Regions from separate parts of the Parazoarcus communis genome, predicted to be linked through region 2. Evidence: predicted binding sites of a transcription regulator. Region 2 holds the regulator's gene; each other region holds the start of a gene.

The links. The regulator sigma-54, encoded in region 2, starts transcription at its own class of promoters, with help from an activator protein. The targets are predictions, from matches to a motif close to TGGCACGCTTNCTGCTNA.
Region 1: the regulator sigma-54 is predicted to act here: its motif matches at 3,813-3,830, upstream of nifL (nitrogen fixation negative regulator NifL).
Region 3: the regulator sigma-54 is predicted to act here: its motif matches at 3,531-3,548, upstream of CEW83_RS00685 (hydrogenase small subunit).

Annotation. Positions count from the first base shown of each region.
Region 1 is NZ_CP022187.1:2,318,267-2,328,997, reverse strand. It holds gene CEW83_RS10575 (RnfABCDGE type electron transport complex subunit D) at 1-850, opposite strand, end outside; gene rsxC (electron transport complex subunit RsxC) at 847-2,391, opposite strand; gene CEW83_RS10565 (RnfABCDGE type electron transport complex subunit B) at 2,402-2,929, opposite strand; gene rsxA (electron transport complex subunit RsxA) at 2,953-3,534, opposite strand; gene nifL (nitrogen fixation negative regulator NifL) at 3,862-5,421, shown strand; gene nifA (nif-specific transcriptional activator NifA) at 5,418-6,962, shown strand; gene CEW83_RS21045 (hypothetical protein) at 7,148-7,285, shown strand; gene CEW83_RS10545 (cytochrome-c peroxidase) at 7,356-8,432, opposite strand; gene nifB (nitrogenase cofactor biosynthesis protein NifB) at 8,807-10,318, shown strand; gene CEW83_RS10535 (4Fe-4S binding protein) at 10,332-10,622, shown strand; gene CEW83_RS10530 (arsenate reductase family protein) at 10,610-10,731, shown strand, end outside.
Region 2 is NZ_CP022187.1:4,407,357-4,418,087, reverse strand. It holds gene CEW83_RS20235 (EAL domain-containing protein) at 1-2,538, opposite strand, end outside; gene thiL (thiamine-phosphate kinase) at 2,701-3,660, shown strand; gene CEW83_RS20225 (phosphatidylglycerophosphatase A) at 3,653-4,144, shown strand; gene CEW83_RS20220 (CinA family protein) at 4,149-4,667, shown strand; gene recA (recombinase RecA) at 4,696-5,733, shown strand; gene recX (recombination regulator RecX) at 5,763-6,212, shown strand; gene lptB (LPS export ABC transporter ATP-binding protein) at 6,199-6,921, shown strand; gene CEW83_RS20200 (RNA polymerase factor sigma-54) at 6,946-8,400, shown strand; gene hpf (ribosome hibernation-promoting factor, HPF/YfiA family) at 8,418-8,741, shown strand; gene ptsN (PTS IIA-like nitrogen regulatory protein PtsN) at 8,875-9,360, shown strand; gene hprK (HPr(Ser) kinase/phosphatase) at 9,329-10,291, shown strand; gene ilvA (threonine ammonia-lyase, biosynthetic) at 10,405-10,731, shown strand, end outside.
Region 3 is NZ_CP022187.1:136,688-147,418, forward strand. It holds gene CEW83_RS00670 (FAD-dependent oxidoreductase) at 1-351, opposite strand, end outside; gene sstT (serine/threonine transporter SstT) at 555-1,790, opposite strand; gene CEW83_RS00680 (L-serine ammonia-lyase) at 1,874-3,253, opposite strand; gene CEW83_RS00685 (hydrogenase small subunit) at 3,619-4,713, shown strand; gene CEW83_RS00690 (nickel-dependent hydrogenase large subunit) at 4,716-6,506, shown strand; gene cybH (Ni/Fe-hydrogenase, b-type cytochrome subunit) at 6,575-7,282, shown strand; gene CEW83_RS00700 (HigA family addiction module antitoxin) at 7,341-7,670, shown strand; gene CEW83_RS00705 (HyaD/HybD family hydrogenase maturation endopeptidase) at 7,853-8,476, shown strand; gene hypC (HypC/HybG/HupF family hydrogenase formation chaperone) at 8,478-8,789, shown strand; gene CEW83_RS00715 (hydrogenase) at 8,786-9,247, shown strand; gene CEW83_RS00720 (hydrogenase expression/formation protein) at 9,261-10,118, shown strand; gene CEW83_RS00725 (rubredoxin) at 10,222-10,434, shown strand; gene hybE ([NiFe]-hydrogenase assembly chaperone HybE) at 10,431-10,731, shown strand, end outside.

The DNA of each region.
Region 1 (10,731 bases), 2.1 Mb from region 2:
TAACATAGTCGGTCGCAATGAAGAAGGCGCCGAGCATGACGCCACCGGTCAGCAGATGAGCCAGGGGCGGCAGATACTGATCCGGAGCGAGGAGGTGCGCAAAGGCTGCGGGCAGCACCACACCCAGAATGAAGGCGGCCGGAATCTGCACGCCGATCACCCGTTTCAGCATCAGGAACACGCCGCCAGCGGCGAGCAGCAGCGCGCTGGTTTCCCCCAGACTGCCGGCGCGTTGGCCGAGGCCGAAGCTGAACGGATCCCAGTGTCCGGTCAGCGATTGCGACAGGGCGATGCCGCGCGATGCCTCGGACTTGACGTGGCCCAGCAGTGATGCGCTCGTCATGGCGTCCGGCACGTTGCCACCGAAGGTCACGCTCAGTGCGGTCATCGGGTCAAGCCCGGCGCTCAAGCCTGCTGCGTGGGGGGCAACCCATTGCGTCATCTCGACCGGAAACGAGATCAGCAACATCACCCGCGCGGCCATTGCCGGGTTGAAGAGGTTTTGTCCCAGGCCGCCGAAGGCGTGCTTGGCAACGATGACGGCGAAGCTCGCGCCCGCCGCAGCGATCCACCACGGTGCCCAGGGGGGGAGGGACAGGGCGAGCAGCCAGCCGGTGAGCATTGCCGAGCCGTCGGCGAGCAAGGGGCCTGCGGGCCGCTCCGCCAGACGCGCACAGAAGGCCTCGGAGATCAGGGCGGAAAGAATGGTGACACACCATAGCGTGATCGCCGGCCAGCCAAAGTGCCAGAAGCCGGCCACCGTTGCCGGGGTCAGTGCCAGCATCACCAGCAGCATGACACGGCCAACGGAGCGGGCTCCGTGCGCGTGAGGTGAGGAAATCGGGTTCATGCCGTGGTCTCCTCGGTTGTTTTCGCGGCTGCGCTTGCCTTTGCCGCTGCGGCTTCGGCGGCAGCTGCCTTGGCGCGGGCGCGCTCGGCCTTGCGTCGCTCCGCAGCCTCGGCCTTTTCGCGCGCTTCGCGTTCCATGCGGCTTTCACGCGCTTCGACAAGCTCCTTGATGGCATCCTGTTTCATGCGGTTTCGGCCCTGGGCTGCGAGTTCGCCCTTTGCATGGTTGAAGTACTGGACGAGCGGAATCTGGGAAGGGCAGACAAAGGAGCAGGTACCGCAGCTGATGCAATCCTTGAGTCCGATCTCGACCGACGCCTTGAGGTCGCCGCTCCTGATCAGTGCGGCCATCTCCAGCGGCATCAGCCCGATCGGACAGGCGCCCACGCAGGAAGCACAGCGAATGCAGGGGCCGGGTTCCGGGAGGGCTGCGAGTTCGTGTTCGACCAGTCCAAGCAGTCCGCCGCTTCCCTTGATCACCGGGATGTCGAGCGAGTGGATGGATAATCCCATCATCGGCCCGCCCATGACCCAGCGCGCGACCGGTTCCGTCGTTCCGCCGCAGAATGCCACCAGGGTGGAGAGCGGCGTGCCGATGCGCACCTCAAGGTTGCGCGGTGTGCGGATGGCGCCGCCGGAGACGGTGACGATGCGCCGGGTGAGCGGCTCGCCGAAGCGGATCGCACGGTGAATGGCGGCGGCGGTGCCGACGTTCTGCACCATGACGCCGATATCTGCCGAACGGCCTTCCGCAGGCACTTCACGCCCGGTCAGCCAGGAAATGAGCTGTTTCTCCGAGCCCATCGGATAGCGGCTCGGAACCTCGACGACCTCCACATCGGCGACGCCCTCGGCCGCCGCACGCAGGGCAGCGATCGCCTGAGGCTTGTTGTTCTCCACGCCGATCAATGCGCGTTCGCCGCCAATGGCCCGCAGGATGATGCGCGCGCCGTCGATGACCTCGGGGGCGCGCTCGCGCATCAGGCGATCGTCGCACGAAAGGTAGGGTTCGCACTCGCCACCGTTCAGGATCAGCGTGGGAATCGGGTTCTTCTGGCCGAGGGCGAGCTTGACGGCCGCCGGGAAGGTGGCACCGCCCATGCCGACCACGCCGGCAGCCGCAACCCTGCGCGCAATCTCCGCGGGTTCGAGGCTGAACGGGTCGGTGTGATCCGGTGGCAGGGCTTCGTCAAGACCGTCGGTATCAAGCAGGATGGCCGGACCCGCAAGGCCGGAGGCGTGCGGCACCGGTACCTCGGCGATGCCGATCACGGTGCCGGATGTTGGCGCATGTATCGGCGCAGAGATCGCCCCCTGCGCTTCGGCAATGAGTTCGCCGCGCAGCACATACTGCCCTGCCTGCACCAGTGGGCGTGCCGGCGCGCCGATATGCTGGGCAAGCGGCAGGATCAGCCGCGGAGGCAGAGGCAGCACCGTGATCTCGGTATCCGCGGCCGGATGTTTGCGGCCTTCGGGGTGGGCGCCCCAGCGCTGCAGCATGCGGCGCAGGAAGGAGGGGGTGGATAAGGCAGGGGTATTCATGGCATCACTCTCAGGCGCTGACCGGTTTCGGCCAGACCCAGGTTTGCTGTGTGACGGGCACCGGAGCAAGGTCGATGGCCCCGGTGGGGCAGACTTCTTCGCATTTCGCGCAGCCGGTGCAGGCCTCGCGAATCACCGAGTGGATCTGCTTGACGGCGCCCAGCACCGCATCGGTGGGGCAGGACTTGAAGCATTTCGTGCATCCGATGCAGATTTCCTCGCGCACTTCCGCGATGCGTGGCACCTGAATCTGGACGGCGCCGGCGTCGAGTGCGAGTCCGAGCCGTGCGGCCAGCGCTTCGGCCAGTTGCAGGCCACCGGGCGGGCAGCAGGTGGCAGGTGCGTTTCCCGCAATGAGCGCCTCGGCGGCGCCTGCGCAACCGGGAAAGCCGCACTGACCGCAGTTGGTGCCGGGCATCATGGCTTCGATTTCGGCTTCGACGCCGTCCCGCTCGACATGGAAGAAGCGTGCGGCAAGCCCCAGCCCGAGGCCGAAAACAGCGCCCATCACGGAGAGGCTAACTACGGCGATCAACATGTCGGCTCCTTTGAGAGTGTCGGTCAGTGGTTGGTGAGGCCGGAAAAGCCCATGAACGCGAGCGACAGCAGTCCGGCAGTCACAAAACCAATTGGTGCGCCGGCGAAGGCTGCCGGCACCCGTGCGAGCGCCAGGCGCTCGCGCAGTCCGGCGAACAGTACGAGAACCATGGTGAAGCCTGCGGCTGAGCCCAGCCCGTAGACGACGCTGCGAACGAAGCCCGCGCCCTCCTGGACATTGAGCAGCGCCACGCCGAGCACCGCGCAGTTGGTCGTGATGAGCGGAAGATAGATGCCGAGCACCTTGTACAGGGCGGGCGCGTTCTTCTTGACCGCCATTTCGACGAACTGGACGGTTGCGGCGATGACCAGGATGAAGCCCAGGATGCGCAGATAAGCCAGATCGAAGGGTGCGAGCAAGGCATGCTCGAGCACCCAGGTCACGGCACTCGCGAGCGTGAGCACGAAGGTCGTGGCCATTCCCATGCCAAGCGCGCTGTCGATCTTGCGCGAGACCCCCATGAAGGGACACAGGCCCAGGAATTTCACCAGCACGACGTTGTTTACCAGCGCCGTGCCCAGTAGCAGCATCAACCATTCACTCATTGCCGACGATCTCCGTCATTGCGGTTTTCATGCTGTGTGTTGCATGAGACATGCCACCGTGGGATTGTCGGCAAGTGACTGATTTCATGGAGGTGTGATGTTTCAGGAGGTGCGCCGGCATGTTTCGAGTACGTCAGTTGCGCAGGGATTGTCGTAAACACGACAAGGTCTGTGGCGGGTTCCGCTGGGTCCCCGGGGCAGCCCGAAAAGTGTCGATTCCGTGGCAGGACAGGTGTCCGGCTGTCATGCACCGGACAAGTGCATCGAATTGTTAGGTTTGGCACAATGATTGCTAGTGAGGAGCAAACTGTCCCTTGAGAGACTTCAATGTCGGCCCCTGACTCGATGCATGCCGTGTTCTCCGATGCCGTGTTCCACGATGCGGTAGAGCAATCTGCGATTGCGATCTCGATCACCGATGTCAATGCGCACATCCTGTATGTGAACCCGGCCTTTTCGGCGATCACCGGGTACGCCGCCTCCGAGGTGGTTGGGCAGCGCCAGTCGCTGTTGTCCTACAAATCGACACCGCGCTCGGTCTACCAGACGATGTGGCAGGCCCTGAAAAGCGGCCAGTCGTGGACCGGGCGCCTGCTCAACCGCCGGCGCGACGGAACGCCCTATGTGGCCGAGCTGACGGTCACGCCGTTGCGCTCCGCCGCGATTAAGGGAGAGGAAACCCGTTACCTCGGCATGCACTGGGACGCGACCGAAGAGCACCGTCTGGCACAGCAGCTGAGCAATCACAAGCAGCTCATCGAGTCGGTGATCTCGGTGGCACCAGTCGCGGTTGCGCTGCTCGACGTCGAGGGCAAGGTCGTCCTCGACAACCCCGCTTACCGCCGTGTGGTCTCCGACATGCGGGTGACCGAGCCGGCGCATTCGGTGATGGATGCACTGCGTCAAAGTCTCGGTGAGAGTTTCAAGCATGCACTGGCTCACCGCCGTGCCTTGCTCAACCACGAACTGTGCTTCGATTCGGATTCGGGAGAGCCGCGCTGGTATTCGTGTTCGGTGTCGTGGTTCGAGGAGCGTCATACCAGCCCCGATGCGTTCTACGGCGACGGTTGCTCCGACTACATGCTGCTGGTGATGCACGACATCAGTGCCTCCAAGCGTCAGCAGGAGGCGCTGCGTATTGCAGCGATGCGCGCGATGCTGTCCGAGGGCGAATTCAACCAGAGTCTGCGTGAGGCATTGTCGGGGGCGATCTTTCAGTTGCAGGGGCCGGTGAATCTGATCTCGGCAGCGGCGAGTCTGCAGCGTCGCCGTGCTGGCGGGGCTGCAGGAGGTGATGCGCTCGCCAAGGCCCTTGCGGACGCGCAGCGTGCGGGAGAAGAGGCCATCTCCACCTTGCAGGCGGCGATGCCGCCCGAGCCCGAGGCCCCCACCGGACTGGTTAACCTCAATGAGGTTCTGCGTGACGTGCTGATGCTCGAGACAGAGACCTTCCTGTCGGCAGGGGTAACGGTCGACTGGCTGCCAGCGCATGTCCTGCCTTCGGTCCAGGGCAATCCCACCGCGCTGAGGACCCTGTTCCGGCAGTTGGTGACGAATGCGGTGGAAGCCATGAATGTGCGCGGCTGGACCGAACGCAACCTGAGCCTGAGCACCGAGGTGCATGGCAAGTATGTGCGTGCGGCGCTGACCGATACCGGCCCGGGCATTCCCGACGAATTGCGCCTGAAAGTGTTCGAGCCCTTCTTCTCGACCAAGAAGGGGCGCGCAGCGGGGCGCGGGGTTGGATTGTCGCTGGCTCAGGAGATCGTCAGCCGGCATCGCGGTGTGCTCGAGATCGATCCGTCGTATGCAGGCGGCTGCCGGCTTCTGGTGAGCATTCCTGCCCTGGGGCAGATCCCCGTGGCCGATGAGGAGGGCGAAAGATGACTGCGAGCGATCCGCTGGACGAGGCGCGCGCAGCCTGGCTCGAATCGTCGCTTGAGGCCTTGTATCGGGTCAGCCGGGTGTTGTCGCGTTCGCTGGAACTGCGCGAAACCCTTGCGGAACTCCTGCGCGTACTGGATGAGGAGTGCGGCTTCAATCGGGCCCTGGTCACCTTGAGCGAGCCCGATGGGGAGGCGATGGCGATTTCGGCCCTGCATGGCGTGGATAGCACGATCGATCCGGATATCCGCTGGCGTGCGGGCGAGGGTGTGATCGGCAGCGTACAGCAGCGCTCGAGGCCGCTCGTTCTCCAGCGCCTTGCCGAAAGCCCCGATTACCTGCGTCAGCGCGGGGTGTTCGACGCCGACGCACCCTTTATCGGCGTGCCGATCCGGGTCGCACATGAAACCGTCGGTGTGCTTGCGCTGCAGCCTCCGCTGGCGGTTCGGGAACGCCTCGACGACGATGCCCATTTTGCGGAGATGGTGGCCAACCTGATTGGTCAGACGGTGAGACTCTCCCGTCAGGTGCGCCAGGAACGCCGGGATATTTCGGAGGAGCGCGACAGTTTGCGGCGCACCGTGCGAAGCCATTTCGGCTTCGACAGCATCATCGGGCACACCGCCGTGATGCGTAAGGTGTTCGATCAGGTACGGCAGGTGGCGAAGTGGAACACGACCGTGCTGGTGCGCGGCGAGACCGGCACCGGCAAGGAGCTGATCGCTCAGGCCATCCATTACAACTCCCCGCGCGCAGCGGGGCCCTTCGTCAAGCTCAACTGTGCGGCCCTGCCGGAGAACCTGCTGGAGTCCGAGCTCTTCGGCCACGAGAAGGGGGCATTCACCGGTGCGCTCACGCAGCGCAAGGGGCGTTTCGAGACGGCCGATGCCGGCACGCTGTTCCTGGACGAAATCGGCGAAATCTCCGCATCCTTCCAGGCCAAGCTGTTACGCGTGCTGCAGGAAGGCGAGCTGGAGCGCGTTGGCGGCGTGCGCACATTGCGGGTGGATGTGCGGGTGATTGCTGCAACCAATCGCGATCTGGAACTGGAAGTCGAAGCGGGCAAGTTCCGCGAGGATCTGTTCTACCGCCTGAACGTCATGCCCATCATGCTGCCGCCGCTGCGGGAGCGCGTCGAGGACATTCCCGAGATTGCTTCGTTCCTGGTCGGCAAGGTGGCGAAAATGCAGGGGCGTCCGCTTTCGATCACCGACAGCGCGCTGCGCATCCTTCTCCACCATGCGTGGCCGGGCAATGTGCGCGAGCTCGAAAACTGTATCGAGCGCGCGGCGGTCATGAGCGAGGATGGCGTCATCGATCGCGATCTGGTGCTGATCTCGGGTGTCGAAGAGCGGGTGTCGCCAATGCGTGGAGGCGGTTCGGTGGATCTCGATGATCCGGATCTGGATGAGCGCGAGCGGGTCATCGCTGCACTTGAGCAGGCCGGCTGGGTACAGGCCAAGGCCGCCCGACTGCTGAACATGACGCCGCGACAGATCGCCTATCGCATTCAGACGCTCAACATCAAGGTGCGTCAGATCTGAGTGCGCATAGTCGTCCGTCCCGGTCCGATGCCGTGACGTTTCGCTGAACGGTGCGTGAATGTTGTCTTCACGAAGTGTTCAGCGGGGGACTGTCAGTATGCATTCATGCCCTTCGGCCAGATTCGTCGCTGGGTTCAGTGGGGTGGTTCTCCCATTTTTTGCATACAGATCAGGAGTGTCTGAACATGAAGCTCAGTGAGACCGAATTCTTTCGCGAATTTGTTGCCGTTGCGACGGGCCTGCTGTTGGTCGTCGGGACGTTTGCCTTCGTTTCGATCCCGGCCAGCATTGCGATTGCAGGAGGCGTCGCACACCTTACTTGAGCGTGAGACTCGAGCGGCGGTGCAGACATGAGACGGGGGCGGGCGCGCCCACCTCCGCGCTGTGCTGTCCTTAATCCGTCGCTTTCGCGGTCTTAAGATGGGGGTCGATCGGGGGGACGATGGAGTTGCCGCTGGTCAGTGGCAGCCGGGGCATCGTCTGCTCCGGGAATTTCCCGCTCAGACTGGTGAGGAAGGCCACGACATCCGCAAGCTGCGTGGCGTCGATGTCCCGGTTGAGCTGGGTCTTCGCCATCACCCGTACGGCTTCTTCCAGTGTCGGAACCTTGCCGTTATGCATGTAGGGGGCTGTCAGCGCGATGTTGCGCAAGGTCGGCACCCGCCACATGTGTTTGTCGCTGTCCTTGCCCGTCGATGCGTGTCGGCCCGTGTCCGAGAGCAGGTCGTACTGTTTGTCGAACGCACTGCCTGCAAAGGTCGGAAACTTCATGAAGAAGCCCTGTGCCATCGGCATGGGCGGTCCGCTGAAGTTCGCGCCGGCGTGACAGGCCGTGCAGCCGAGGTCGCCGAATGTCTTCATGCCGCGGGCCTGCTGCGCGGTGAGGGCCGTCTTGTCGCCCTTCACGTAGCGGTCGTAGGGTGAGTCGGGCGTCACCAGGGTGCGTTCATAGGCGGCGATGGCCTTGGCCACGTTGTCCATCGTGATCGGCTTTGATGCTGCCGGGAAGGCGGCCTTGAACAGCGGCAGATAGGCCGGAATCTGGTTCAGCCGGCCAACGGCTACGGCAGCATCGCTCATGCCCATCTCGATCGGGTTGGTGATCGGGCCTTTGGCCTGTTCTTCCAGCGTGCCTGCCCGACCGTCCCAGAACTGCACCGACTGGTAGGCAGCATTCCATACCGTCGGTGCGCTGCGTCCGCCACGGGCATCGTGCATGCCGATCGAGTTGGGGCGATTGTCGTCACCGCCGGCCATGACGTTGTGGCAGGAATTGCAGGACAGCGTGCCGTGTTCGCTAAGGCGTGGATCGAAGAACAGGGTCTTGCCCAAGTCGATCTTGGCCTGACTTTGCGGATTGTCCGCAGGGATTGGGGGGTGTTCGGGGAGGGGCTCCCATTGTTGGGCGTGCGCCGTCAGGGCAAGGGCGCACAGGCCTGACAGTGCCAGGTATCGGGACAGTGGTTTCATGCTTTGATCTCCGGTTCAGCAATGCGTCGTGAGAGGTGGAAGATGCTCCGGGATACCGGGGGCCTCCCGGATTGTGAAAATTGCATATGCCAAGTGAACGCGAGGTGAACGCTGCCCATGCGGAAAGAATTAGCAGCCCCGGCAGCGTCGCCTTCGGCCCCGGTTGCGCACTCGAGGCTGCAGGTGGCATGAGCGCGCGCAGGCCTTCTTGTGGCGAAGGTGTCGCGAGTCCCACAGCTCGTCCTGTTGTACTTCCTACAATGTGTGCCTGCGGCGTGACGGAGTCTCAGTAAATTCAGCGCTCTAGCGCCGTCCTCGCACTGGCACGCGGTTTGCAGAAGAATCCCCGTCAGACATCTACTAGGGGATTGACGATGGAACTCCCGGTCATCAGCAACGCCGCGCCCCCGAGTGCCGGAGGCGGATGCAGTGAGAGCGGTTGTGGTACCGAGCCGGATGCGCTGTCGCATCTGCCCGACCATATCCGCAGCAAAGTGCAGGACCACCCCTGTTATTCGGAGGAGGCTCATCACTACTTTGCCCGCATGCACGTCGCGGTCGCGCCTGCCTGCAACATTCAGTGCAACTATTGCAACCGCAAGTACGACTGTTCCAACGAATCCCGTCCGGGCGTCGTGTCCGAACTGATGACGCCGGATCAGGCGGTCAAGAAGACGCTCGCCGTGGCAGCCGCGATTCCGCAGATGACGGTGCTCGGCATTGCCGGACCCGGAGACCCGCTCGCCAACCCCGAGCGCACGTTCGAGACCTTCCGTCAGCTCTCGGAGCAGGCGCCGGACATCAAGCTCTGTGTGTCGACCAATGGCCTGTCGCTGCCGGACTGTGTGGATGAGCTGGCGAAGCACAACATCGACCACGTCACGATCACGATCAACTGTGTCGATCCCGAGATCGGCGCCAAGATCTATCCGTGGATCTTCTGGGAGAACAAGCGCATCCGTGGTGTGGAAGGCGCGAAAATCCTGATCGAGCAGCAGCAGAAGGGGCTCGAGATGCTCACCAGTCGCGGCATTCTGGTGAAGGTCAACTCGGTGATGATTCCGGGGGTCAACGACCAGCACCTCAAGGAGGTGTCGAAGATCGTCAAGGCCAAGGGCGCCTTCCTGCACAACGTGATGCCGCTGATCGCCGAGGCCGAGCACGGCACCTACTACGGCATCATGGGTCAGCCCGAGCCGACGCCGCTCGAACTTCAGGCGCTGCAGGACGACTGCTCCGGCGACATGTCGATGATGCGTCATTGTCGGCAGTGTCGTGCCGATGCGGTCGGGCTGCTGGGCGAGGACCGCGGTGACGAGTTCACCCTCGACAAGATCGACGAGATGGAAGTCGATTACGCCACCGCCATGGTCGAGCGCGCCAAGGTGCACGAGGCCATCACCACCGAGCTTGAAATGAAGCGCGCGCTCAAGGCTGCGCCCAGGTTCAGTCCGGATGCACCGGTGGCGGACGAGGCTGCGCCTGCGACCCGCAACATCCGCATCGCGATTGCGACCAAGGGCGGCGGGGTGATCAACGAGCACTTCGGCCATGCACATGAGTTCCTGGTGTACGAAGTGGGTCCGAAGGAGCACCGCTTCCTCGGTCACCGCAAGTGCACTGCGTACTGCATGGGCGACGAGTCCTGTGGGGACGGCGAAACCGTGCTCGGCGGCATCATCAAGTCGCTGGAAGGGGTCGAGGTCCTGCTCGCAAGCAAGATCGGTTTCGAGCCCTGGGCCGATCTCGAAAAGGCCGGCATTCAGCCCAATGGCGAGCATGCGATGGAGCCGATCGAGGAGGCCATCCGCGCCGTGTATGACGAAATGGCAGCGGCCGGCAAGCTCGACATGCCCGTGGCCGGCGCCTCGGCCCAGGCTGCCTGACAGGAGAACAGACATGTCACTTGAAATCGTCGATTCCTGTGTGGGCTGTTATGCCTGCGAGCCCTTGTGTCCGAACAAGGCCATCTCGGCGGTCATGCAGCCGGGCGAGCCGCTGTTCTTCATCAACCCTGACAAGTGCACCGAGTGCCTTGGCGATCACGATCTGCCGCAATGTGCGGAGATCTGCCCGATCGAGGGGGCGATCGTCGATGAGTATGGCGATGCGCTGAATCCGCTGGGTTCGCTGACCGGCATTCCGCTTCACCTGCTCGAGCAGATGAGGGAAGCGGAATGCCGACAGTAAGCTTCTGGTGGAAGCCCGGTTGCGCGACCAACACGCGTCAGATCGGGCTGCTGCGGGAGGCCGGCTGTGAGGTCGTCGTCCGTGATCTCCTGACGGAGCCATGGACGAC
Region 2 (10,731 bases):
GTAGGCCACTGACAGCTCGCCGTTCCCCAGCGCGTGGCGCAGCGCCTGCTCGAGCATCAGCCGGTCCTGCACCTGCTCATTCATCTCCGAGGTAAAGAAACGTATGGCATCGCGCCCGGCCGCCTTGGCCTGATACATCGCGATGTCAGCACGCTTTAGCAGCGTCTCGTCCTCATCGCCATCGCGCGGAAAGAGACTGACTCCGATGCTGGTCGTGACAAAGAACTGCCGACCTTCGATTTCGACCGGCGCGGTCAGAATCTGCTGCAGCCGGCACAGCACGGCATAGGCCTGCTCCTCGCCATCAAGATCAGGAAGCAGCACAACGAACTCGTCTCCGCCCTGACGGGCGGCAGTATCGCCATCACGAAGCACGCTCCGCAAACGTTGCGCGACTTCGCACAGCAGCCGATCGCCAGTGCGATGACCGAGATCGTCATTGATGCGTTTGAAATGATCGAGATCGAGATAGGCCACCGCCAGCACGCGCTGATGCCGCTTTGCGGTGATGATCGCCTGCTCGAGCCGGTCATCGAGCAGTGAGCGGTTGGGCAGGCCGGTCAAGGGATCGAAATGCGCCTGATGCTCGAGTTGCTGCAGATAGCGTATGCGCTCAGTGACATCCTTGATCACCAGCACCACGCAGTCGCTATCCTCCCCTCGAACCGGTTCAACCGCGCATTCGGACCAGAAACTCGCCCCGTCGGCCCCGACCCCTTCGAGTTCGAGCACCGACTCGCGCAGGGAACCGAGCGCGCCCTCCAGCGCCGCGACGCCACCCCGATCGAGAACGCCAAGCACGTCCGACGTGCACCCGATGAGTTGCTCCCGCGACATCGCCAGGATCTTCTCGGCGGCCGGATTGACATCGCGAATCACGAAAGCACCGTCTTCGGCATGCAGGATGAGCACGCCGTCACGTGTCGTCTCGATCGCACGCTCGCGCAGGATCAGCGCACGTTCTGCGGTCTTGCGCGCCACCTCGCTGCGCAGGCTCATCAGACCGTAGCCAAGATCCTCCGCCAGCTCCTTGAGCAGTGCGACACCACCGCGATCGAGGTCGCGAACGCTGCTTGCGCCGATGGACAGCACGCCCAGCAGGCGCTCTCCTCCGTGCAGCGGAAAGGCAATCATGGCCTCGCATCCATCCTGCACCGCGGCATCCCTCAACACCGGATCGAAGTCCTCGCCGGAGGTCAGATGCACCGGCTCGCCCGCCTGCAACGCACTCAACGCTGGCGCCTGTATCTGGCCCTCGCCCGCATCCAGCACCGCGCACAGACGCCGCGCTTCGCCTTCCGACGCAACACGCCTGAGTCTGCCGTCGGCCTCCACACAGTCGATCATGGCCAGCCGGAACCCACCTGTATGCACCAGAATGCGACAGATAGCAGAGACCAGGGCCGACTCATCCTCGGAATGAACGAGCGCCTCGTTCCCTCTGCTCAGGGTACGGAGCGTGCGCTGCAAACGCAGCATCGGCCGCATCACCATGCGTTCTATGGTGCCTTTCAGGCCGACCATCAGAAAGATGGCCATCAGCACCATGACCACGCCAACGGCGTAGCGCAGCCGCACCGCGCTGCGGCCAAACTCCTCGACGTAGCCACTGGCGCCCACGACCCAGTCCAGCGACTCGCTGTGCTCGAACGCCACCAGTTTGCTGCGGGGTTCGGTTTCGCCACGCTCCAGGTTCTGCCAGTCGTAGGCGATCACACCCTGCTGACTTGCCAGCATGTTCGAGACAAGTTGCTCGCCGACTTCATTGAGCGGAGACCGTGGGTCATCGTCCTTCTGAAGCGGGTGGGAGATGAAGCGGCCGTAACTGGGCCCCGGATTGGCATCGACGACGTAGAGATAACCGCTATCTCCGATGACAAACGTCCGCAGCCGCTCACGCAAGGGTTTCAGGGCGCGGTTGAGATCCACCCCGACCGCCATCGCGCCAACCAGCCGCCCCCCCCCATCACGCGCAGGAAGCACCTCAAGCAGATAGTGTCGATCCCGGATCATGACCCGACCACGCCAGCGCTGCCCGGCTTCGAGCAAACTGACGGATGCGGGCTCAAGTTGGAGAACCGGCGCAACCACGTCATCCCCCCACTGCGTCGAGGCGATGACGCGAAACCCGTCGCGTTCGCGAGAGAGCACGGCCGCGAGCGTGCCGCGCAGATCACCGCCATAGCGCGCCAGCTCGGCAGACCGCTCACTCACCGGCACACCGTCGATGAAGAACTCCGGCGCACTGCCTGCCTGCGGCGCCCCCGAGTAGGCGCCCCCAAAGCGCAAGGCCATCGCATCGGCAAGCTGGGTAAGGCCATTCCCGAGCGTGGCGAACTGCGTCTCGACGAGATCGTGCGCCAGGCGGCTCAGAGCCTTGAGCTGCCGCTCGGCCTCGGCGCCGGACTGCCGCACCAGATAGCGGTCTCCCATGACGAGAACCGGCAGCATGACGATACCGACGATCACGATGACGATCGCCAGCAACTTGCCACGGAGTCCTTGATGCGAGGTCTGAACCATTAAGTATCCACTCATTTACCGCTTTGCACCGCATCTTACCCATTTTGGGGCGTCGGCAGCGACGCAAGAAAGGCTTATTCCTCCTCAAAGACCATGATTGCAACAGTGCCGGGCGCGCCACACGACCAGCGAGTGCGGTAAGCTCGGGCGCCAACCCGAATTTTCCCGTTCAGATCCATGTCTTCCGAGTTCGAGCTGATTCACCGCCACTTCACCCGCCCCACGGCGCATACCGACCTTGCCGTCGGCGATGATGCGGCACTGATGCGCCCGCGCCCGGGCATGCAACTGGCGGTATCGACCGACATGCTGGTGGCCGGCACGCATTTCTTTCCCGACACCGATCCGCACGATCTTGGCTGGAAGACGCTTGCGGTGAACCTGTCCGACCTCGCCGCCATGGGTGCTGAGCCGCGTTGGGCCTTTCTTGGCCTGACCCTGCCGGGCGCCGACGAAGCCTGGCTCGCGGCGTTTTCGGCGGGTCTGTTCGCCTGCGCATCGCGCTACGGCGTTGATCTTGCCGGCGGCGATACCACACGCGGCCCGCTCACACTGAGCATCACCATCCTTGGCGAACTCCCTGCGGGCAAGGCCATCACGCGGGCTGGCGGTCACACCGGTGACGATATCTGGGTCTCCGGGCAGCCCGGACTGGCCGCACTCGGCCTCGCAGCCCTGCAACACAGGATAGACCTTGGCCCGACGGGACGTGAGCACTGCATTCGCGCCCTGCAGCACCCCACCCCCCGGGTCGAACTCGGCCTGGCGCTGCGCGGCATCGCCAACGCCATGCTCGATGTCTCGGATGGCCTGCTGGGCGATCTCGGCCATATCCTCGAGCGTTCGGACTGTGGCGCCGAAATCGACATTGCCCTGCTCCCCCTGGCCGAACTGCGTGCGACGGGGGCCGACGAGGCTCAGGCGCGGCGTGCGCTGCTCGCCGGTGGCGACGATTACGAACTGCTGTTCTGCGCCCCCGCCGATCGCCGTGACACCGTACTCAAGATCGCGCATGAGCAGGGCATTGCCTTGCACCGCATTGGCCGCCTCACCGGCCACCCCCGCCAGTTGATGCTGCGCGAGACCGACGGCCGCCTGCTTTATCCCATGCTTTCCGGATACGACCACTTTGCCTGAAACACGCCCCACCACGCGCTTGCTGCTGAGCCACCCGGCCCATTTCATTTCACTCGGATTCGGCTCGGGGCTCTCGCCCAAGGCCCCGGGCACGGCCGGCACACTGCTGGCATGGCTGCTCTATCCCTTGCTGCGCACGCCGCTGTCGGAAGCGACCTTCCTCGCGCTGGTGTGCGCGCTCTTCGTTGCCGGCATTCTCGCAGCCGAGCGCACCGGACGCGCGCTCGGCGCCTCCGATCACGGCGCCATCGTCTGGGACGAAATGGTCGCGATGTGGCTCGTCCTCGCCTTCACACCCGCAAGCCTGATCTGGCAGGCCGTTGCAGTGGCGCTGTTCCGCCTGTTCGACATCACCAAGCCACCGCCCATCCGCTGGGCCGACAGCCGGGTCAAGGGCGGTTTCGGGGTCATGCTCGACGACCTTCTTGCCGCGGGCTACACCCTGCTCTCGCTTGCCGTACTCGTTGCCATTTTCGGCGCCTGAACCCATGGACAACACGCTAGAACACCTCTCGGCCCGCGTCGGCGAGGCCCTGACCCGCAAGGGCTGGATGCTTGGCACCGCAGAATCCTGCACTGGCGGCTGGATTGCCGAGGTCGTCACCGCCACGGCGGGCAGCTCGACCTGGTTCGACCGCGGCTTCATCACCTACTCGAACGCGGCAAAGATCGACATGCTCGACGTCGGCACCGGGACGCTCGCCGCGCATGGCGCAGTGAGTGAGGCCACGGTTGCGGAGATGGCTGCGGGCGCCCTGAAGCACAGCCTTGCCAGTATTACCGTCGCGGTCTCAGGCATTGCCGGGCCCGGTGGCGGCAGTGCGGCGAAGCCGGTGGGCACGGTTTGCATCGCCACTGCGCTGCGCTGGGGCGATGTCTTCCCCACCACCCGCCACTTCGACGGCGACCGCGAAGCCGTGCGACGGCAGACCGTCATCGCCGCACTTGAAGAGGTCCTTCGCCTTACCGATTCGGACAGCAGCATCTCAGCAAGCTCTGTGCCATAATTCGCGTCTCACTCAGGAAGGACCACTCATGGACGACAACAAGGCCAAGGCGCTTGCCGCCGCGCTCTCTCAAATCGAGAAGCAATTCGGCAAGGGCTCGATCATGCGGATGGGCGACGGCAGTATCGAGCGCGACATCCAGACCGTCTCCACCGGCTCGCTCGGGCTGGACATTGCCCTCGGCCTGGGCGGCCTGCCGCGTGGCCGTGTAGTCGAGATCTACGGTCCGGAATCGTCCGGCAAGACCACGCTGACCCTCCAGGTCATCGCCGAAATGCAGAAGCTCGGCGGCACCGCATCCTTTATCGACGCCGAGCATGCGCTCGACGTGGGCTACGCCGAGAAACTCGGCGTCAACATTGACGACCTGCTGATTTCCCAGCCCGACACCGGTGAGCAGGCGCTCGAAATCGCCGACATGCTGGTGCGTTCGGGCGGCGTGGATATCGTCGTCATCGACTCCGTTGCCGCACTGACCCCGAAAGCCGAAATCGAAGGCGAGATGGGCGACCAGCTGCCGGGCCTCCAGGCACGACTGATGTCGCAGGCTCTGCGCAAACTGACCGCCAACATCAAGCGCACGAACACGCTCGTGATCTTCATCAACCAGATCCGGATGAAGATCGGCGTCATGTTCGGCAGCCCCGAAACCACCACCGGTGGTAACGCGCTCAAGTTCTACGCTTCGGTCCGCATGGATATCCGGCGTACCGGTGCGATCAAGAAGGGCGACGAAGTCGTTGGCTCGGAAACGCGTGTCAAGGTCGTCAAGAACAAGGTCGCGCCGCCGTTCAAGGAAGCGCACTTCGACATTCTCTACGGAGAAGGCATCTCCCGCGAAGGCGAGATCATCGACCTCGGCGTGACTTACAAGATCGTCGACAAGTCCGGCGCCTGGTATTCGTACAACGGCGACAAAATCGGCCAAGGCAAGGACAACTCACGCGAGTTTCTGCGCGCAAACCCGGCGCTGGCTCGTGAAATCGAGAACAAGGTTCGCGCAGCGGTCGGACTCGGCGAAATGGCCGCGCTCGGTGGCGCGGCACCCGTCGCTTCCGAAGCCTGATCTCCGCCCCGTCCGGACGCTGACCCCTGATGGGCGAGCCGAGTCTGCGCGAACGCGCGCTGCGCCATCTCGCCCGTCGGGATCACTCGCGGGTGGAGCTTGCGCGCAAGCTGTCTCCATATGGCAGCGCCGAGGAGATCGAAGCCGTACTGGTTCGCATGAGCGAACTCGAACTGCTCTCCGACACCCGTTTTGCCGAAGCGTGGGTTCGCAGCAAGGCTGCCCGGTTTGGCAGCCAGCGGCTGCGCCACGAGCTCGCGAGACGTGGCGTATCGAAGGACTTGATCGACGAGGCCATCGAGAGCGAATGTGTGGAATCCGAACTCGACCGGGCTCGTGCAGTGTGGCAGTCTAGATTTGGCCTCGCACCTGACGATCGCCGCGAATGGGCGCGCCAGGCGCGTTTCCTGCAAACCCGTGGTTTTTCCACTGACGTGATCTGCAAACTGTTGAAAGAAGCCCCCGATGAGTCTGCTTAAGGTCACCGGCCTGCAAAAGCGCTACAAGGCGCGCACAGTCGTCCATGACGTCTCGTTCGAGGTTGGCTCGGGCGAAGTGGTCGGCTTGCTGGGCCCCAATGGCGCAGGCAAGACAACCTGCTTCTACATGATCGTGGGCTTGGTGCGCGCCGACGGCGGCGAGATCACGCTCGACGACGCACGCCTGACCGATCTGCCGATCCACGCTCGCGCACGCCTGGGGCTGTCGTATCTGCCGCAGGAAATGAGCGTGTTCCGCAAGCTCACGGTCGCCGAGAACATTCGTGCAGTACTCGAGCTCCGCGGACTGCCGGTGGCGCAGATCGACGAACGCCTGGAAGAGTTGCTCGAAGAACTTGGCATTGCGCACCTGCGCGACAACACCGCCATCTCGCTGTCAGGCGGAGAACGCAGACGGTGCGAGATTGCACGTGCGCTTGCCACCGACCCGCGCCTCATCCTCCTGGACGAGCCTTTCGCAGGGGTCGACCCGATCGCCGTACTCGACATCCAGAAGATCATCCGCTTCCTGAAGGAGCGCAACATAGGCGTGCTGATCACCGACCACAACGTGCGCGAAACGCTCGGCATCTGTGACCGCGCAACCATCATTACCGACGGCCGCGTGCTTGCCAGCGGCAAGCCGCCCGAAATCATCGCCAACGAACAAGTGCGCCAGGTCTACCTCGGCGAGCACTTCCGTCTCTGATTCCGGCACGCCCCGACTGGCATCATGAAACCAACCCTTCAGCTCAAGCTCTCGCAGCACCTGACGCTCACCCCGCAGCTGCAGCAGTCCATCAAACTGCTGCAGCTCTCTACGCTCGAGCTCAACCAGGAAATCGAACGCTTTCTGCTGGAAAACCCGATGCTCGAGCGTGAGGACGGCGACGGCAGCGACTTCGCACCGTCCGCGGTCGGCAACGATGCGCAGCCCGCAACCGAGACCCCGCGCGAGACCAGCGCCGAGACCAACCAGGAAGCCGAGCCCCGCAACGAGAACGAATCGGCCGACTTTGACGAAGGCATGGACTGGTCGGGCACCGGCAGCGGCGCCAGCAGCAAGAGCGACGACGACGAGGACAGCGACTTCCAGGAATTCCAGGCCGCAGGCACCTCGCTGCGCGACTATCTCGATCAGCAGGTTGCCCTGTCCCCGCTGACGGACCGTGACCGCATGCTGGTGCGCTTCATCATCGAAGCGCTCGATAGCGACGGCTACCTGCACCAGGAGCTCGAGGACCTGCTCGAACTGCTCCCGCCCGAACTCGACTACGACCTCGACGACCTCGCGATTGCCCTGCGGCACGTGCAGCAGCTCGAACCGGCGGGCATTGGCGCACGCACCCCCCAGGAGTGCCTCGGCCTGCAGCTGCGCGCCATGCCGGCAGGCAGCTGCCGCGACCTGGCGCTGGTCATCGTCGAACAGCACCTCGAGCTGCTGGCCGAACGCAACTTTGCGAAGCTCAAGCGCCTCACCGGGTGCGACGACGACGCCCTGCGCGATGCCCAGGCGCTGGTGTGCCGGCTCGACCCGCATCCGGGGTCGCAGCATTCCAACGAAGAAACCCGCTACGTCCTGCCCGATGTCGTGGTGCGCAAGATCCGCAACCGGTGGACGGTGTCGCTCAACGCCGAAGCCATGCCGCGCCTGCGCATCAACCAGCTCTACGCCAGCCTGCTGCAGCAGAACCGGGGCCAGGGCGGCGGTCTGACCGGCCAGCTGCAGGAAGCACGCTGGCTGATCAAGAACGTACAACAGCGCTTTGATACCATTTTGCGTGTATCTCAGGCCATCGTTGACCAGCAGCGACAGTTCTTCGATCATGGCGAGGTGGCAATGCGTCCATTGACCCTCAGGGAGATCGCGGACCAGCTCGAGCTGCATGAATCAACCGTATCGCGCGTCACCACTCAGAAGTACATGGCGACGCCGCGCGGCGTATTCGAACTCAAGTATTTTTTTGGCAGTCACGTTGCCACCGACACCGGTGGTGCGGCTTCTTCCACAGCGATTCGTGCCTTGATTCGCCAGCTGGTGGACGCCGAAGACAGAAAGAAACCCCTGTCCGACGCAAAGATTGCCGATCTGTTGGGCCAGCAGGGTATCGTGGTCGCGCGGCGCACAATCGCCAAATACCGCGAATCACTCAATATCCCGCCGGTCAGTCTGCGTAAAACGCTTTGATACCAAGAGGAGTTAACATGAATCTCAACATCACCGGACACCACGTTGAAGTGACACCGGCCATCCGCGAGTACGTCTCCGGCAAGCTTGACCGCGTGATCCGTCACTTCGACAACGTTACCAGCGTGAACGTGATCCTTTCCGTTGAGAAACTCGACCAGAAGGCTGAAGTCACCGTGCACGTGCGCGGCAAGGACATTCACGTCGAAAGCGCCGACGCCGACCTCTACGCTGCCATCGATGCGATGACCGACAAGCTCGATCGCCAGGTGCTCAAGTACAAGCAGAAGAGCACCGATCACCACCACGACTCGCACAAGCACCAGACTCCCGAGGCGTGATTTTTCACCAGGCCTTTCGGACCCGGGTGAAGTTATAATCCGCCGCTCAATTTGGCGGTCCGGCTTTGCCCGGGCCTGAGAGACCTTTCAGCGTGGCGTCCGCTCCGGCGGCGTTGCGTGAGCCCCAAAGCGCATGAGCCTCATCTCCCAACTCCTGCCACTTTCGAACGTGGTTGCCGACCTCGACGCCAGCAGCAAGAAGCGCGTCTTCGAACAGGCCGGCCTGTTGTTCGAAAACAATCAGGGCATCGCCCGCAGCATGGTGTTCGACAGCCTGTTTGCGCGCGAACGCCTTGGATCGACCGGCCTCGGCCAGGGCATTGCCATTCCCCACGGCCGCATCAAGGGCCTGAAGGACGCAGCCGGCGCGTTTCTACGTCTCGAAGCCCCGGTGCAGTTCGATGCGCCCGATGGTCGTCCGGTGAACATGCTGTTTGTCCTGCTGGTACCCGAACAGGCCAACGAAACCCACCTTCAGCTGTTGTCGGAGCTGGCGCAGATGTTCAGCGATCGCAGCTTCCGCGAACAGCTGCAGGCCGCACCCGACGCACAGGCGCTACACACCCTGTTCAACGACTGGGGTACCGATGCGACAAACGAGCCTCTCGCAGCTGTATGAGGACAACCGCGAACGTCTGCAGCTGACCCATGTCAGCGGCAGTATCGACGCGGTTCTCTCTGTTGCCGAAGAGCGCATCTGGCCAGCCGACCTGATTGGCCACCTCAACCTGATTCACCCTACCCGCCTGCAGATCCTCGGCGCAGCCGAGCTGGCCTGGGCGCAGCGGCAGTCACGTGACAAGGTCGCGCACCACCTCAACGACATCCTGTCTGCACATCCGCCCGCCTTCATCCTGGCCGACGGCTGCGAAGTGCCCAACATCGTCCATGGCGTCTGTGCGGCGCACAACGTCGGGCTGTTCACCACACCGCAGCCGGCTGCCGGGGTCATCGACCAGTTGCGCCTATACCTGTCGCGGCAGCTCGCTGAAAAGGTGTCGCTGCACGGCGTGTTCATGGACGTGCTCGGACTCGGCGTGTTCATTACCGGCAACTCCGGCGCGGGCAAATCCGAGCTTGCGCTGGAGCTGATCTCGCGCGGTCACGGCCTGGTTGCCGACGATATCGTCGAATTCTCGCGGATCGCACCCAGCGTGCTCGAGGGCCGTTGCCCCGAACTGCTGCAGGACTTCATCGAGGTGCGCGGACTCGGCATTCTCAACATCCGCACCATCTTTGGCGAAACCGCCTGCCGCCGCAAGATGCGCCTGCGGCTGATCTGTCACCTCGAACGTCGCCAGCCCGGCCAGGACGACCCAAGCCGGCTGCCCATGCAGCGCGAGCATCAGAACATCCTCGGCGACGCGATTCCCCGTGTCACCCTGCCGGTTGCCGCCGGTCGCAACCTTGCGGTCCTGCTCGAGGCCGCGGTGCGCTCGACCATTCTGCAGCTGCGAGGAGTGGACTCCACCCAGGAGTTCATCGAGCGCCAGATCAAACTGCTCGAAGCCGACCAGCCGGACGGCACCGCCTCCGACCGCCCCGGCTAAGGGCAACCCCTCTTGCGCCGCGATGTTTTTTCGGGCACTGCGCTTGCCGCAGTGCCGCATCGACTGCTACCCTCAGCCCCTTTACCGCAGTGCCCTCGCACAAAGCCAAAGCCATGACCGCCGCAAGCCCGGATTATCTGGAACGTATCCTCAACGCCCAGGTGTACGACGTCGCCATCGAGACACCGCTGGATTTCGCCAGCAATCTCTCCGCCCGAATTCACAATCAAGTGTATTTCAAGCGCGAAGACATGCAGCCGGTGTTCAGCTTCAAGCTGCGCGGTGCGTACAACAAGATGGTCAAGCTGTCGCCGCAGGCCCTGCAGCGTGGGGTCATCTGTGCCTCGGCGGGCAATCATGCCCAGGGTGTGGCGCTGTCGGCGAACAAGCTCGGGGTCCGTGCGGTCATCGTCATGCCCAGCACCACGCCGCAGATCAAG
Region 3 (10,731 bases), 300 kb from region 2:
AAAGCGTTGTTCCACCCAGTTCCGCAGCAGGAAGCGCGACATCAGGAAGGCGAGCGTGGCGCCGATGGTCGAGGCAAAGGAGACGATGACCGTGCCCCACAGCAGGCCGAACACTGCACCGCCCGCCAGTGTCAGCAGGGCTGCGCCGGGGAGGGACAAGGCCGCCATCAGCACGTAGATGACGAAGTAGATGCTGACGCTCAGGAGCACGTTCTCGTCGCGGAACGCTTCGATGGCGGCCTGCTGATCCTTGAGGTTCTGCAGGTTCAGGTACCGGCCCAGGTCGAGGATGAAGAACAGCGCAATGGCCGACGCGACGGCTGCCACGACTGCCAGTTTTCGAGCTTGCATGAAAGACCTCGGTGAATGTGAAGAGCGAGGGCTGCCGCCCTCCGCCTGTGCATTACTCAGTCGGATGGATGCTCGATTACTTACACATCGCGTACGACACATGCGCGCACGGGATTGCGCTCAGCGGAAGGGACGTGATTGGGTGGGAACGACATGATCTGACGCGAGCCGGCACCGCCGGACCGGCTCGGTCGTCACTTGGATCACGTCCTTACGGCTTCCGGCATGGGCGCTGCGGGCGGGCAGGCGGCGGCGGTGAACAGCACGTCGGTGGAGGAGTTAAGCGCCGTTTCGGCAGAGTCCTGCAGTACGCTGATGACAAAGCCGATCGCGACCACCTGCATGGCAACATCGGTCGAGATGCCGAACAGGTTGCACGCCATCGGGATCAGCAGCAGCGAGCCGCCGGCCACGCCGGAAACGCCGCAGGCGGCGAGTGCCGACACGATGCACAGCAGGAGTGCGGTCGGCAGGTCGACGCTGACGCCCAGGGTGTTCGCCGCGGCCAGCGTCATCACCGTGATGGTGATGGCGGCGCCGGCCATGTTGATGGTCGCGCCCAGCGGGATCGAGATCGCGTACGTATCTTTGTGCAGGTTCAAGCGCTTGCACAGCTCCATGTTGATCGGGATGTTGGCGGCTGAACTGCGGGTGAAGAATGCGGTGATCGCGCTTTCGCGCAGGCAGGTCAGCACCAGCGGGTAGGGATTGCGGCGGGTCTTCAGGAATACGATCAGCGGATTGACGACCAGGGCAACGAAGATCATGCAGCCGACGATGACCAGCAGCAGCCTGGCGTAGTCGAGCAGGGCGTCGAGTCCGGACTCCACGAGCGTGCTGGCCACGAGGCCGAAGATGCCGAGCGGGGCGAAGCGGATCACGAGCCTGACGATCTTCGATACGGCTTCGGATAGGTCGGTGAGCATCGTCCGGGTGGTGTCGGACGCGTGGCGCAACATGATGCCGAGGCAGATCGCCCAGCTCAGGATGGCAATGAAGTTCGCTTCCATCAGGGCCTTGGCGGGATTCGAGACCGCACTCAGCAGCAGGTTCTTGAGTACGCCGAGGATGCCGCCCGGTGGCGTGCCGCTCACTGCGGGCGCGTCGAGAACGAGGGTGGTGGGAAACGCAAAGCTGGCGGCGACCGCGACTGCCGCGGCACCGAGCGTACCGAGCAGATAGAGGATCAGCACCGGGCGGATGTGTGTGGGCTGACCGCGCCTGTGGCTGGCGATCGACGCGATCACCAGCAGGAAGACCAGTACCGGCGCCACCGACTTGAGCGCAGAAATGAAGACGTCTCCGAGGAGCGATACGGAGCGTGCCAGGTCGGGGGCGAGCAGGGCGAGGGCGATGCCGCAGATCAGGCCGACGACGATCTGGGTGATGAGGCTGGTTCTCAGCATGAAAACGGGGGAACGGCTTACTGCGGTGTTCATGACGTGTTTCCTGTCGTGTCGCGTGTGTGGCGGTTAGAAAGGCCACGCAGCCGGGTGGGGCTGCAGGGCCTGCGGCGGAGCGGTCAGCACTCGGTAAAGTTGACCGCCAGCCCGCCGCGCGAGGTTTCCTTGTACTTGTCCAGCATGTCACGGCCGGTGTCGCGCATGGTGCGGATCACCTGGTCGAGCGAAATGGCGTGCGAACCGTCTCCGCGCAGCGCCAGTTGTGCAGCGTTGATTGCCTTGATCGAGGCCATTGCGTTGCGCTCAATGCACGGCAGTTGTACCAGCCCGGCAACCGGGTCACAGGTCAGGCCCAGGTTGTGCTCAAGCCCGATCTCCGCCGCATTCTCCACCTGTTCGGGCGTGCCGCCCATGATCTGCGTCAGGCCGGCGGCCGCCATCGCGCACGCCGAGCCGACTTCGCCCTGGCAGCCAACCTCGGCGCCGGAGATCGAGGCGTTCTTCTTGCACAGGGTGCCGATCGCCGCTGCGGTCAGCAGGAAATCGACCACGTCCGCTTCGTCGCTGCCCGGATGAAAGTTCATGTAGTAGTGCAGAACGGCAGGGATGATGCCCGCCGCGCCATTGGTCGGCGCAGTCACCACGCGGCCACCCCCCGCATTTTCTTCATTCACTGCGAGCGCATACAGATTGACCCAGTCGAGCGCGGCCAGGGTGTCGCTGATGAAGTTGCGGCCGTGTTCGAGCCCGCTCAGTTTTTCGTGCAGGGCATGTGCACGACGCCGCACCTTGAGGCCACCCGGCAGCACGCCCTGCTGTTCGATACCGCGCGCCACGCAACTGCGCATGGCGGCCCAGATCTGCAGCAGCGCAGCACGTGTCTCGTCCTCACTGCGCCACGCGAGTTCATTCTCCAGCATGACCTCGCTGATACGCAGCGATTGCTTCTTGCAGATCGCGAGCAGTTCCGCTGCGCTGTCGAATTCGTGCCGCAACGCCGTCTGTGGCACCAGGCCCGCATCTGCCGCGGCCTGGGCCTCGTCGATGACGAAGCCACCGCCGATCGAGTAGAAGGTGTTCTCGTACACCACGCCAGTGTCACCGTGCGCGATGAGTTTCAGTGCGTTGGGGTGATAGGGGAGGCTCACCGGCAGCAATCGCATGTCGCGATCCCAGTGAAAAGGCAGGGCATGGGTTCCGCCAAGGCGCAGGCTCGCGGTCTGCCGGACCTCGGCCACTGCGGGGGCGATGAAGTCCGGGTCTACTTCGTCCGGGCGCTGGCCCATGAGGCCGACGATCACCGCATGATCGGTGCCGTGCCCGATTCCGGTCGCGGACAGCGAGCCATACAGCCTTGCCTCGATGCGGCTCACGCTGCCGGTGAGTTGTCTCGCGTCGAGCTCCGCTGCGAAGTCGTGCGCCGCCCGCATCGGCCCGATGGTGTGTGAGCTCGACGGGCCGATGCCAATCTTGAACAGATCGAGAACGCTGATGGACATGGCGGCACCTTCATGAAAATGGCGGATTCAGGGCCGTCAGACCGCCGACCCTGAGCCGCGATTCTGTGGTGCGGGGCCGGGCTTTTCAATTGGTGATTGTCCTCTCCCCTGATTTCTGCCAGCTCGCCCCGGCGCGGCGCGGCTGTGCGACGCCGGGTACGCAGCGATCAGCTGCTTTTCGGAAGTGGAAACCATCTTGCCTGGGCGGACCGCCGGCAGATTTTCATTGTCTGATTAACATTTTGATTATCAAGCGGAAAGTCATTTTACTGGGCTTTGGCATGGTTCTTGTGTTGTCTCCCGGCATGTGCCGCCGCGCTGCCTGGCTGCGGGGTCAGAAGAAAGACCTTCGAGGGAGACATTCCATGACTGAAACCTTCTACGACGTGCTGCGCCGCCAGGGCATCACACGTCGCAGTTTCCTCAAGTTCTGCAGCCTTACCGCGACTTCGCTGGGGCTGGGTTCGGCCGCTGCGCCGCAGATCGCCCATGCGCTGGAGACCCGGCCGCGCACGCCCGTACTGTGGCTGCACGGGCTGGAGTGCACCTGCTGTTCGGAGTCCTTCATCCGTTCTGCACATCCGCTGGCCAAGGACGTGGTGCTGTCGATGCTCTCGCTCGACTATGACGACACCCTGATGGCTGCGGCCGGACACCAGGCCGAGGCCATCATCGAAGAGGTCAAGCGCAAGTACAAGGGCAATTACATCCTGGCGGTGGAGGGCAACCCGCCGCTCAACGAGGATGGCATGTACTGCATCCACGGTGGCCGTCCCTTCATCGAGGTGCTGAAGGAAACCGCTGCCGACGCCAAGGCCATCATCTCGTGGGGCTCGTGTGCTTCCTGGGGCTGCGTGCAGGCGGCCAAGCCCAATCCCACCCGGGCCACGCCCGTGCATAAAGTCATTTTCGACAAGCCCATCATCAAGGTGCCGGGCTGTCCGCCGATCGCCGAGGTCATGACCGGCGTCGTCACCTACATGCTGACCTTCGATCGAATCCCCGAACTCGACCGTCAGGGGCGGCCGAAGATGTTCTACGGCCAGCGCATTCACGACAAGTGCTATCGCCGGCCGCACTTTGACGCCGGCCAGTTCGTCGAGGAGTGGGACGACGAAAACGCGCGCAAGGGCTACTGCCTGTACAAGGTCGGCTGCAAGGGGCCGACCACTTACAACGCCTGCTCCACAGTGCGCTGGAACAGCGGTGTGTCCTTCCCCATCCAGTCCGGCCACGGCTGTATCGGCTGCTCGGAAGACGGCTTCTGGGACAAGGGCAGCTTCTACGACCGGGTCACCGACATCAAGCAGTTCGGCATCGAGGCCAATGCGGACAAGGTCGGCGCCACCGCGGCCGGCGTGGTCGGTGCATCGGTTGCAGCGCACGCGGCCGTGACCGCACTGGCGCGAGCGCGCAGCACGCCCGGACTCGACAACAAACCGCAAGCGGGAGACAAGTGATCATGGGCTCGTACGAGACGCAGGGCTTCAAGCTCGACAACACCGGCAAGCGCGTGGTGGTCGACCCGGTCACCCGGATCGAGGGCCACATGCGGGTCGAGGTCAACCTCGACGAAAGCAATGTGATCCGCAACGCGGTGTCGACGGGCACCATGTGGCGCGGGCTGGAGGTGATTCTGAAGGGGCGCGATCCGCGCGATGCATGGGCCTTTACCGAGCGCATCTGCGGCGTGTGTACCGGCACTCATGCACTCACCTCGGTGCGCGCGGTGGAAGATGCGCTGAAGATCGACATCCCCGAGAACGCCAACTCGATCCGCAACATCATGCAGCTCACACTGCAGGTGCATGACCATCTGGTGCATTTCTACCACCTGCACGCGCTCGACTGGGTCGATGTGGTGTCGGCGCTCAAGGCCGACCCCAAGGCCACGTCGGCGCTCGCGCAAAGCATCTCGAACTGGCCCAACAGCTCGCCTGGCTATTTCCGTGACATCCAGAACCGGCTGAAAAAATTCGTCGAGTCCGGTCAGCTCGGCCCCTTCATGAACGGCTACTGGGGCAATCCTGCCTACAAGCTGCCGCCCGAAGCCAACCTGATGGCGGTCACGCACTACCTGGAAGCGCTCGACTTTCAGAAGGAAATCGTCAAGATCCACACCATCTTCGGCGGCAAGAACCCGCATCCGAACTGGCTGGTGGGTGGGATGCCATGCGCGATCAATGTGCACGACACCGGCGCGGTGGGCGCGATCAACATGGAGCGCCTCAACCACGTCAGCTACATCATCGACCGCTGCATCGAGTTCGTCGACCAGGTCTACGTGCCCGACCTGACCGCCATCGCGAGCTTCTACAAGGACTGGCTCCATGGTGGTGGCATCTCCTCGCTGTCGGTCATGTCCTACGGTGACATTCCCGACCGCGCCAACGACTACTCCGCGTCCAACCTGCTGCTCCCGCGCGGCGCCATCATCAACGGCGACCTGTCGAAGATTCACGAGATCGATCTGCGTGATCCGGATCAGGTGCAGGAGTTCGTCACCCACAGTTGGTACAGCTATCCGGACGAGACCAAGGGCCTGCACCCCTGGGACGGCATCACCGAGCCCAACTTCGTGCTCGGCAGGAACACCAAGGGCACGAAGACGCGCATCGAGTCGCTGGACGAGGAGGGCAAGTACTCCTGGATCAAGTCGCCGCGCTGGCGCGGACACGCGATGGAAGTCGGCCCCCTGTCGCGTTACATCATCGGCTACGTGCAGAACAACCCGGAGTTCAAGGAGCCGACCGACAAGCTGCTGACCGATCTCGGCCTGCCGCTGCAGGCCTTGTTCTCCACGCTGGGACGTACCGCCGCGCGTGGCCTGGAGGCCTCGTGGGCGGCGCACAAGATGCGCTACTTCTTCGACAAGATGATGGCCAACATCAAGGCGGGCGATGAGTCCACCGCCAATGTCGACAAATGGGACCCGTCGCGCTGGCCGGCCGAGGCCAAGGGCGTCGGCTTCACCGAGGCACCGCGCGGCGCGCTTGGGCACTGGGTCCGCATCAAGGCCGGCAAGATCGACAACTATCAGGCCGTGGTGCCCACCACCTGGAACGGCAGCCCGCGCGACGACAAGGGGCAGATCGGTGCCTTCGAGGCGTCGCTGATGAATACCCCTGTGGCCAAGGCCGACGAGCCGCTCGAGATCCTGCGTACCCTGCATTCCTTCGATCCCTGCCTGGCGTGCTCGACGCATGTCATGAGCCCGGACGGACAGGAGTTGAGCAAGGTGAAGGTGCGCTGAATCCCACGCTTCGACGGATTGCGCCGCTGCCGCTCAAACGGCGCGGTCGTCGGGAAAAGGAGAACGACATGCTGGCAGAACAAGATGCATTCGAGGCCGAGCGTCAGGCGCGGCTGGTCAAGGCCGTCTATGTGTATGAGGCGCCCTTGCGGCTGTGGCACTGGGTCAATGCGCTCGCCATCACCGTGCTGGCCATCACCGGCTATTTCATCGGGCAGCCGCTGCCGTCGGTGCCGGGCGAAGCGAGTGCGAATTTCCTGATGGGCTACATCCGTTTCGCACACTTTGCAGCAGCCTACATCTTCGCCGTCGGCTTTCTCGGCCGGATCTACTGGGCCATGGTGGGCAATCACCACGCCCGGCAGATCTTTCTGGTGCCGGTGTGGAGTCTGAAGTGGTGGAGCGAGGTGTTCTACGAACTGCGCTGGTACCTCTTTCTCGTTCGCGAGCCGAAAAAGTACGTCGGCCACAACCCGCTTGCCCAGCTGATGATGTTCCTGTTCTTCACCATCGGGGCGGTGTACATGATCTGCACCGGCTTCGCGCTGTATGGCGAGGGGCTGGGTGAAGGCAGCTGGGCGGATTCGATGTTCGGCTGGGTCATCACGGCAGTGGGCGGCAACAGCCTGCAGGTACACAGCTTCCACCGGCTCGGCATGTGGGTCACCGTCTGCTTCGTGATCGTGCACGTCTATGCTGCCATCCGCGAGGACATCATGAGCCGCCAGAGCCTGATTTCCACCATGATCTCCGGCTGGCGGATGTTCAAGGACTGAAGCCCGTCCTGCCTTTCGCAAAGATTTCGCGCCTTTCCCCTTTCGTCTCTCTCTCCTCATGATGACGATCGTTCGCGCGGGCTCCGGCCCGCGCATCTTTTTGCCTGTGGTTCGCGGCCCCGCCAGGGCGCCCACGCATCCGGGGCGCTTTCTCGAAACCCGCTTCATGCGCCCGGCTGGTATCTCGCAGGATGCGCTGGCCCGGGCACTTGGCGTCTCGCGTCGGCGGGTGAATGAGCTGACCCGCGGCAGGCGCGCCTTCACGCCAGACACTGCGGTGCGTCTGGGCGTCTTCTTCGGTACCGACCCGCTGCTGTGGATGCATCTGCAGGCTGCGTGGGATACCCATATCGCGTGGCGCAGCCTGTGCGGCGCGGTTGATGGATGAATGCCGAAGTGGAAAGAAGGTTTGCGATTTGATGTAAAGCTGATCGACGCAACCCCAGTCTGAGTTTCCACATTGCCAGCCGGATTTTCTTCAAGTGATTGATTGTGCGTTGATTCATGCGCGCGCCCCGGGCTGGCACGGCACATGCAACTGTAACCCCACTCGTTACACCCGGAGCCAGCATGCACACACAGTCCAGTTCAGTCCTGATTCTTGGTATCGGCAACCTCCTGTGGGCTGACGAGGGCTTCGGCGTGCGCTGTGTCGAGGCGCTTGATGCGGCCTGGCAGTTCGGTGCCGAGGTGACCGTGATGGACGGCGGTACCCAGGGCCTGTACCTGCTGCCGTATGTCACGGAAGCCCGCCGCCTGATCGTTTTCGATGCGGTGGACTATGGCCTCGAGCCGGGCACGATGCGCCTGGTCGAGGACGGCGAAGTGCCCCGCTTCATGGGGGCGAAGAAGATGAGCCTGCACCAGACCGGCTTTCAGGAGGTGCTGGCCTCGGCGCAGATGCTCGATCGTCTGCCCGAGTCCATGCTGCTCATCGGGGTGCAGCCGGTCGAGCTCGACGATTTTGGCGGCAGCCTGCGTGCTGTCGTGCGCGCCTGTATCGAGCCGGCCGTTGCACATGCGGTGGCGCGCCTGCGGCGCTGGGGCGTGAGTGTCGAGCCCCGTGCCGACGCGGTGCTGCGGCTCAACGACGTTGCGCTTGCCATGGATGCCTACGAAGCAGGTCGCCCCCCGCCCGAGGCGGCCTGCAGGCACGGCGATCTGCGTTTTGTCACGACCTCAGGGGAGACCTGAGATGTGTGTCGGCATTCCGCTGCAGGTGCAGCGCATGGAGGGCAGCGTTGCGGTCTGCACCGGCCTCGATGGTGCCGAGCACTGCATCGACACGCTGCTCGTGGGGCCGCAGGCCCAAGGCGTCTGGCTGATGACGTTCCTCGGCGCGGCACGGGCGGTGATCGATGGTGCCGAGGCGGCCCGGGTCGGCGCTGCCCTCAATGCCTTGTCGGACTTGATGGCCGGCCAGCCCGTGGATCTGGACGCAGCCTTTGCCGATCTCGTTGGCCGCGAACCCCAACTTCCGGAATTTTTGCGAGGACCCCGAACATGAACGACTATGCCGCACCCAATCTCGATTCCCTCGCCGCGTTGCTCGAACGCCAGGCACTGCGGCATGGCATCGCCTGTGTCGATGCAGCTGGCCTCGGCGCGTTCGTCGCCAAGGGGGGCGACGTGCTGATCCTGCTCACTGAAGACCCTGCCCGCAGTCCCGAGACCTGGGATGTGGCGGTCATCCTTCCCGAGATCCTCAAGACGTGCGGGCGTCGGCTGCGAGCAGCTGCCCTGATGCCCGCTGACAGCCGCGAAGTGGCCGCGCGTTACGGTATCACCCGCTATCCGGCGCAGTTGTTCCTGCGTGACGGTGACTACGTCGGGGTGCTCGAAGGCATGCTCGACTGGGAGGCATGGGGCGGGGCGGTGGCACGCAAGCTTGCTTTGCCTGTCGGACGTGCGCCTTCGGTCGGCATTCCGGTGCGTGGTCCCGCATCCGATTCCGCCTGCCACTGACCGGAGCAAGACAATGAAAGCCTTTCCCATCCCCGTCGTGGCCTTCGGTCCCGGATCGCAGGACGAAGACGATACGCTCGAGTACATTCCGTCACCAGGCGCAATGAGCACATTCAATGTGCCACGCATGCCCGAGGCGATCGACCCAGCCGTGCGCGACGAGGTGCTCGGCGTGCTTGGGCGCCTGCTCGACGCCATGCGTGCCTGGTCGTTTGGCGATCCGGATTATCCCGAAATCGATCTCGCAGGGCTTTCGGCTCCTGGGCTCAAGTTGGTCAACGAGGCCTTGGGGCAGGGCGAGGTCAGCATCGTTGTAGAGGCCGGTGAAGGTACGCTGCGCATTCAGGAAACGGTGTTTGCCGGCGTCTGGCGCGAACTCGGATTCGACGTCGCGAAGCAGCAGGTGCGCGATGTGGTGTCGGCCGCGCCGGTGCCCGGGGCTGTCGGGGTCTGCGCGCGGCTTGCAGGCAGCGTCGGGATTTCGGTGCCGCCACCGCCACCAGGCGTGATGAACGCACCCTCGGTCCTGGCCGAACTGGTCGATGCCGCCGCGCGGTGGAAGTCCGGCGATGGTGCCCACATTGTCAATCTCACCCTGCTGCCGCTGGTACCTGACGACCTTGCCTACCTCGACGGCGCACTGGGTGCGGGCAGCGTGCTGGTGCTCTCCCGCGGGTACGGGAACTGCCGCGTCAGCAGCACCCGGCTCGCCAACACCTGGTGGGTGCAGTACTTCAACAGTGCCGACAACCTGATTCTCAACACCATCGAGGTGACCGACATGCCCGATGTGGTGCCGGCCGCTGCCGAAGACTTCGGTGACAGCGTCGAACGCCTCGCCGAATGGATCGAGACGCTCAGGTTTGAATGATGCGGGCTGACCCGACTGCTCCTCTCCGTGGCTTCGGCGTACCATCGGGTTGCATGAGGGCAGGTGGTGCATATGGACGCGCACGACAACAGGAATTCCGACCATGTTTGAAGGCAGCTATCTCGGCGACGGCAGTCGCATTTCGGACGGAGCCCGTCTCGAGTGCGGCATCTGCTGGCATGTCTATGATCCGGCCGAAGGCGACGAGGTGTGGCAGATCCCGCCCGGCACGCCGTTCTCGGCCTTGCCCGAGCACTGGTCCTGCCCCAACTGTGACGCGCCGCGTCACAAGTTCATGGTGGTGGACGCCCTATGAGCCCCACGACGTCTGCAGATCGTGCTGGCTTTGCGCACGATCCCGCGCCCCGGCTCAGGGCCTGTTTTGCTGCGATCGCGGCGGGGCCGATGGCCGGGTTGCCGCTGTGCAATCCGGCGCTCGAGGTCGCGGCCATTGGATTTCGGCCGTGGCAGGGCGAGTGGCTGGGCGCGCTGCTGACACCATGGTCGCTGAGTCTGGTGCTGATCCCGGGCGGTGGCGGTGTGTTCCGCCCCCTGGCGGCGGACGAGCGTCAGTGCTGGACCTTTCCCTCGGGCGAATATGCGTTCCTGGGCA